DNA from 3 places in the Geobacillus sp. DSP4a genome. Region 1 is predicted to be linked to each of the others. Evidence: riboswitches for the same ligand, from Rfam matches in the RefSeq annotation. Region 1 holds a riboswitch; each other region holds the start of a gene.
The links. A riboswitch is a leader RNA that binds a small molecule or an ion and turns the genes downstream of it on or off. The one in region 1 is predicted to bind S-adenosylmethionine.

Region 1 (2,258 bases):
TTCGGATTGAAGGCCGCACCGATCGAGAAGTTCGTTTTTTGCCCGAGCGGTTTGCCCGAGTACGATAATCCCTCGTTGAATTGGCTGATTAGGCGGATGAGATCGAATGACGACACATCATACACGGACGTCGCTCCCGGGAAATCGCCGATTTTCGACGGGTCGCCGGTAATAGCGAGCACGTCGGTGATGCCGAGCGTATGCAACCCCATCAAATGCGACTGCAGGCCGATCAAGTTGCGGTCGCGGCACGTAATATGCACGAGCGGGCGGACGCCGAGCCGCTCTTTCACGATCGTGGCGACGGCGGCGTTGCTGATGCGCGGCGTGGCAAGTGAGTTGTCAGCTAACGTCAGCGCGTCGATGCCAGCGTCATGGAGCGCTTTCGCCCCAGCGAGAAACTTGTCAATGCCGAGTTGCTTCGGCGGATCGAGTTCGACAATGACCGAGCGGCGCGTGCGGGCGAGCTCGGGAAGCGGAGTCGGCGCGGGCCGATCGGCTTGCACCGATACAGATGCCGTGCGCCGCTTCACCGTTTTTTCCGTCACCGGCGTCCGGTCGGCGAGCGCCTTTGCCATTGCCTCAATATGTTTCGGCGTCGTGCCGCAGCACCCGCCGATCAAGCGCACCCCTTGATCGCGGAACGCTTTGGCCGCCTCTTCAAAATATTCCGCGTTCGTTTCATAGACAAGCCGGCCGTCGCGGTAATCCGGGAGGCTCGCGTTCGGATACGCCGACAAAAATGCGCGATTGGGCAGGGGCACTTCCTCAAGCGACTGAATCATATAGTGCGGACCAAGCCGGCAGTTGAGCCCGACAACATCGGCCCCGAGCGCCTCCAGGCGGCTAAGGGCGTCCGCGAGCGGCGTGCCGTCTTGCAAAACGCCGACTTCATGGAGCGACACATGGGCGATAATCGGCAAGTCCGTCTCTTTGCGCGCGATGGCAAGCACCGTCTCCAACTCTTCCAAATCGTAATACGTCTCCAGCAGCACACCATCAACCCCTTCGGCAAGCAGCACAAACAGCTGCTCGCGAAACGTCCGCTTCACTTCGTCAAGCGGTACGACACTTTTGTTTAACGTGCGCAGCCCTCCGATCGTTCCGAGCACGTACGCCCCCCCATTGGCTGCTTGCTTCGCCAGTCTTACAGCGGCCCGATTGATCGCCGGCACCTCGTCTTGCAAGCCGTAGCGCGCGAGTTTCACATAGTTGGCGCCGTATGTATTCGTCTGAATGACATCGGCGCCCGCCGCGATATACGCTTCATGAATATGAATGATTTCGTCTGGATTCGATAGATTCAATTCTTCAAAACAACGGTCGACGCCATGCGAATATAACAGCGTCCCCATCGCTCCGTCGGCGATGAGAATGCGTTGTTTCAACTCATCGAGCAGCCCCACGTTTGATTCCCCCATTTCGTTGTAGTAAAAGAAAAAAGCCTTCTAAGAAGAAGACTTTTCGTTCGCTTCTTCTTATCTTCCAGGCTGTTGCCTGTCTGGATTTAGCACCTTGGCCGCGGCCAGGTTGCTGAGGGTTCACCGGGCCAGTCCCTCCCCCTCTCTTGATAAGAATGTCCGTATGCGGTTGTTTATTTCGTCTTGACTATTACTATATAATTTAATGTATTTTTTGAAATTATTCAATACGGTGAAGAAGGAAATTTCAAAAGTTAAAGAGATTCAGATAAAAAGAGCGGCTCGCGTCAAGGGCTCGCGCTTTCCCGCATCGGGGGCAAAACTGAAAATCACGCTGCACATGTTCTCCGCAGTATGGGCAATACTTGTTTGTTTTCTCTTCGCCTCCAAATCGGACGTTCAGTGGGTCGGGCTCTTTCTCGCTGACGACAATGTCCAATAAGGACATGCGTTGTTTTCCCGTCGCATTTTTGTAATGGTAAATTGCTTGAAATACACCGATGGCGATGACGACAAGGCCGAAAAACGGAAAAAAGCGGGCGGCGGGAAACGGCGAGTCCGCGGTGATGGAGAAGGTCATCACCATCCAAAAGATGCCGAACAACACAGCGGCGATGCTGCCGAACAGCCCTTGCATCGACGGGCCGCGGCCGGGTTTGATGCTTTTCAAGTGGATTCCTTCTCCATTCGTTTCATGTTGGTTGGGATTATTATACCATATGATGATGTAGGAAACATGGGATGACGTAATAAAAAAGAATCATTGTATCTCCTCCCTTACCTTGTACTAATCTCTTAAAAGCATCTCTGTTTCATGTCAATAGTACGAAATATGTC
Region 2 (2,258 bases), on a different contig from region 1:
CGAGTTGTTTCGTCATGCTTCCACCTCAATAGCGCCCCAGCGGTCGATCGCCTTTTGCAGCGCCTCGTTGTCTTTCGCCGCTTCACGAAGCGGACGGCCGACCAGCGCTGCGTCGATGGCGGCGCGAAACGCCTTTCCGCCGCCGATCGCCCCGTCCGGGTGGCCGTGGATGCCGCCGCCGGCGTTGACGACGCTGTCAAGGCCAAAATCGCGGACAAGGAGCGGCACCAAGCCCGGATGGATGCCGGCCGATGGCACTGGAAACGCCCGGGCAAACGGCTCTTGTTCATCGGTCAGCGCCCGGGCGATGCCAAGCGCCTGCTCGCGCTCCAAGGCGACGCTGCCGTACGGCGACGGGAACAGAACAAAGTCGGCGCCGGCAAGCCGCAAAAGCTTTCCAAGCAAGAGCGACGGGGCGACGCCGTAAAACTCCGACGGCGTGATCGCGCCGCTGAACGCCGGGTGGGCCATGATCGGAACGGAAATCTCTTCATCTTCCCGCAACCCTTGCAGGACGTCCAATCCATAGGCGAACACGTTGAACAACAGCACATCGGCGCCAAGCTCAGCCGCCCGTTTCGCTTTTTCTTTCAGTTCAAACGTTTTGCCGGTCAAGTTGACGGCATACAGCGTCCGCTTGCCTGTTTGTTCGTACACCTCTTCGAGCGCCGCTTTGCCTTCTGTAATGCGCTTCGCAAATGGCAGACGATCGCTGTCAAACAAAATTTCGTCATCTTTGACCAAGTCAACGCCGCCAAGCGCTTGCTTTTTCAACTCTGATGTCAAATACGCCAAATCGCGGCCGACGATGCCTTTGAAAATGCTCATCAACAGCGGGCGGTCGTACACTCCGACCTTTTCGCGAATGCCGGCGATGCCAAAGCGCGGCCCCGGAAACTGCCGCTTCCATTCTTCCGGAAATGCCAAATCAAGCAACCGCACTTCCCCGTCAAGCGACAGCTTGCCGAACGTCGTCACCAACAATGCTGGCAAATCGGCGCTGAAGTTGACGGTCGGGTAAGCGATTTTGACGATTGCCCGCTTCAACCGCTTGCCGAAATAGGCGTTTACCCGCTCGCTCTCGCCAAGCTCTTCGATCGCAACGACTTCCCCTTTATGCTTGCGAAGCTGGTCTTGCTCTAGCTGCGGCAAGTCGGTCCATGTGCCGACTGTCAAGCCGAGCGCGATTCCTTCCGCCTTTTGGCGAATATCGTGTTCATCATGAAGCAAATACGTCGCAATGACTGCACTCATCGTCCATCCCTCTTTCAATATATGGCGAAATAAAAAAGCCCCTTCCTAAGAAGAGGCGTCATTCATTCATGGCGCTCTTCTTATCTCCCAGCGTTTCCGCTGCAAGAATTAGCACCGTGCTTAGCGTGCGCCAAGCCGGTTGCCGGGCTTCATTGGGCTCGTCCCTCCGCCTGCTCTTGATAAGAAAGCCTGCTCGTTTATGCACTTGTCAAACGATTGGCAAATTTACTTTGAATTATGACAGCCTTTGCCGCCGTTGTCAATCATTTTTTTCAAAACAGCCTGGTCAACGTTGTCCCGTCAACGGTTCATTGCCGCTCTTTTTTTCAAAACAATCCGAGCCGGCCGATCCGCTCCGCCGCTTCGCGAAGCCGCGCTTCATCGGTCAACAATCCAACGCGCACATACCCTTCGCCGTGTTTTCCAAAACCGATGCCTGGGGCGACGGCGACGTGCGCCCGCTCAAGCAACAGATCGGCAAATTCGGCGGATGATGCGCCTTTTGGCAACGGAAGCCAGGCGAAAAATGATCCAGACGGCGCCGGCGCTTCCCAGCCGATCGCGCGCAAAGCATGAATAAACGTATTGCGGCGCGCCTCGTACAAGGCAACGAGCTCCGCGACGCAGTCTTGCGGGCCGAGGAGCGCAGCTGCCGCCGCTTCTTGGACGGCGCCGAACAAGCTGACGTACAAATGATCTTGCAACAACTCAATGGCACGGATGATCCGCTCATTGCCGACAGCGAACGCCACGCGCCAGCCGGCCATATTGTACGTTTTCGAGAACGTGTAGATTTCAACGCCAATGTCTTTCGCCCCGTCCACTTCTAGAAAGCTGACCGGCTTTTGGCCGTCAAAGCCGATCGCGCCATAGGCAAAATCGTGCACAACGGCTATGCCGTACTTTTCCGCAAACGCCACCGTTTCAGCAAAAAACTCCTTCGTCGCCGTCGCGCCGGTCGGGTTGTTCGGATAGTTTAAAAACATCAGTTTCGCCCGGTCGGC
Region 3 (2,258 bases), on a different contig from region 1:
GGTCAGCCACTGGCGAAACGTCACGCCGCGCTTTTTCGACAACAAATGACTGAAATACGCGGGGCTGCGCCCGGCGGCGGCCGCGACCCGCTCAAGCGTGAGCGACGGATCGCGAAAATGCGCCTCCATATAGCGGAGGCCGCGCTCCACAGGGTCGACGCGCGCGTCTTCCTCGGCCTGCTTGGCCTCGTGGAACAACCGATGTGAACTACCCCCACTTAATTTTCTAGCGAAAATTTGAAGTGGGGGCTTCCAAAGAAGTTTGACTGCTTCAAGCAATCCTTATTCTTTGAGGCGTGTCCACTTCGCCGCTAGAGCATAAGACACTCAGGTCTACAGCTTTACTTTTCTTTAAGATGTTTAATGCGCCATTGACATCAGCATTAATTAGTTTGCCAGACTTTGTTCGATACAAGCCGCGCTTAATACGTTTGCCGCTGAACTTATATTCTTTTGGATTGTCGGCATTATATTCAGGAATCTCATCGCCGTCAAAAAAGCTGGCTTGAGACGTATAGGATTCTTCCTGTTTCAAGAATTCAATGCCGTAAAATTCACAAAGATATTCTAGTTTTTCTTTTATGTTACCGAGAGGAATATTGACAAAGTTTTGATTTGTCTTTTTTCCTAGATTAATATTGCGTTGCCATGTTTCCGCATAGCCAATGACAAGTTTGCCAATTTACAATCCGACGTTGTACATGTTCTTGGCAATATGGCACAGTTCTCGAAGAGTCAAGTATTCTTCTTTGGTCAAACCATTTAGCTGTTGTTTGATACAAAAATACATTTTTTCACCTCCCATCTAACTATATTATACTATATTTTACTGAATCTATCCTATTTTCAGCAGAATATAGTTAAGGCGATTCATCTCCCACTTACTCCGCTTCGCTTCGTTGAAGTGGGAGTCTTCTCGCCTAATTAAGATAAAACTCTTTCGATGCTTCGATGTCTTTCACTTGAATGCCGACATGTTCAAATTTTTTGACTGCCATTCGTCCTCTTCCTTTCTATGACTCCATTAACCATACAGCTTGTAAATACGGCGTCATCCGCATTGGAAAAATCCCTTTTTTCCCAAGCTCTGTCCATATGTAGCGGTCAAGGGCGTACGGTCCGTCCGCCTTCCATTCGTCCGCCTCACTGTTGGTCAACAACAACGAAAAGGCTGTTCCTTGCGCTTCCCCATACAAATGAACGTATCCGTCCCCACGGTCGACATGAACCGCCGCTTCAGGGTCAAACCGAATCAGCTCCGCCTGCACGCAGCGCATGACATGAACGGCGAACGCAGCGGCACGGAGATGAGCGGCCATGCAAGCTCGGATCGACATGTCCCTCTTCACTATTTCCCCCTTCACCCCCTATCGACAAAAACCCCTTTCGCCTCGGAATGATGCGAAAGGGGGCAACCGTTCTTATCATCCAAAGCGAGACCGCTTTGCGGGTGTTAGCACCTTGCCGGCGACAGGTTGCTGTGGGGTCATCAAGCCCGTTCTCTCGCCCACTCTTGATAAGACGTATGATCATTTGTCTTTCATGTTACCATATCGAATCCCATAGAAGCAATCGCTTTTTTGTTTATTCCGCCACTTCTGGCTGCTCGGACGTGACGCCGACATCTTTCCACGTCAGCTTCGAGCTCGGATCGACCGTGAAGTTGGCAACGCGGTTGTTGACGGCATAAATGGCCGAACGATACAACGTCGGGATGACCGGAACTTCTTCGTTCATTAGCTTTTGCCACTCGCTGTAAATTTTCCGGCGATACTCCTTGTCAAACGCCTGTTCGGAATGGCCTTTTTCCAACAGTTCATCGTTTTTCTCATTCACCCAACGCGAGTAGTTGAACATGACGTTGCGGCCGTACAATCCGTACGGGTCGACGTCCGTTCCAGTTCCCCAAGCGGCGGCGTAGACATCCACTTTCGGATCGTCTTTTTCGACCATATCGTAGAAGGAGTTGAACTCCGCCAAGCGTCCGTCTACAAGCTGAACATCGAGGCCCACATCTCTCCAGCATTGCATATAAAATTTGGCCAGCGGTTCAGCGATGTCCCCACCGCTCATCGCCAAGAAGTTGATCTTGAATTTTTTGCCGTTTGGATCTTCGCGGAGGCCATCGCCATCCACATCTTTATATCCCGCTTCATCCAGCAATTGTTTCGCTTTTTCCGGATTGTACGTATACCCTTTGATGGAGCTGTCATGATAGCCCGGGAACGACGGCGGGATCAGCGTGGTCGCCGGGAAGC

Region 2: it holds a riboswitch for S-adenosylmethionine, as region 1 does, so the genes downstream of both, mtnW (2,3-diketo-5-methylthiopentyl-1-phosphate enolase) here and ETC02_RS05525 (bifunctional homocysteine S-methyltransferase/methylenetetrahydrofolate reductase) in region 1, are expected to answer to the same signal.
Region 3: it holds a riboswitch for S-adenosylmethionine, as region 1 does, so the genes downstream of both, ETC02_RS11015 (hypothetical protein) here and ETC02_RS05525 (bifunctional homocysteine S-methyltransferase/methylenetetrahydrofolate reductase) in region 1, are expected to answer to the same signal.

The regions. Positions count from the first base shown of each region.
Region 1 covers NZ_SDLD01000010.1:59,545-61,802, reverse strand. Annotated here, with positions in the region: gene ETC02_RS05525 (bifunctional homocysteine S-methyltransferase/methylenetetrahydrofolate reductase) at 1-1,406, opposite strand, end outside; SAM riboswitch class I at 1,476-1,577, opposite strand; gene ETC02_RS05520 (zinc ribbon domain-containing protein) at 1,669-2,091, opposite strand.
Region 2 covers NZ_SDLD01000021.1:39,978-42,235, forward strand. Annotated here, with positions in the region: gene mtnX (2-hydroxy-3-keto-5-methylthiopentenyl-1-phosphate phosphatase) at 1-16, opposite strand, end outside; gene mtnW (2,3-diketo-5-methylthiopentyl-1-phosphate enolase) at 13-1,254, opposite strand; SAM riboswitch class I at 1,332-1,440, opposite strand; gene ETC02_RS09190 (pyridoxal phosphate-dependent aminotransferase) at 1,581-2,258, opposite strand, start outside.
Region 3 covers NZ_SDLD01000028.1:30,438-32,695, reverse strand. Annotated here, with positions in the region: partial or broken gene ETC02_RS11025 (helix-turn-helix transcriptional regulator) at 1-204, opposite strand, end outside; partial or broken gene ETC02_RS11020 (zinc ribbon domain-containing protein) at 272-682, opposite strand; partial or broken gene ETC02_RS18385 (VOC family protein) at 924-998, opposite strand; gene ETC02_RS11015 (hypothetical protein) at 1,014-1,337, opposite strand; SAM riboswitch class I at 1,419-1,523, opposite strand; gene opp4A (oligopeptide ABC transporter substrate-binding protein) at 1,585-2,258, opposite strand, start outside.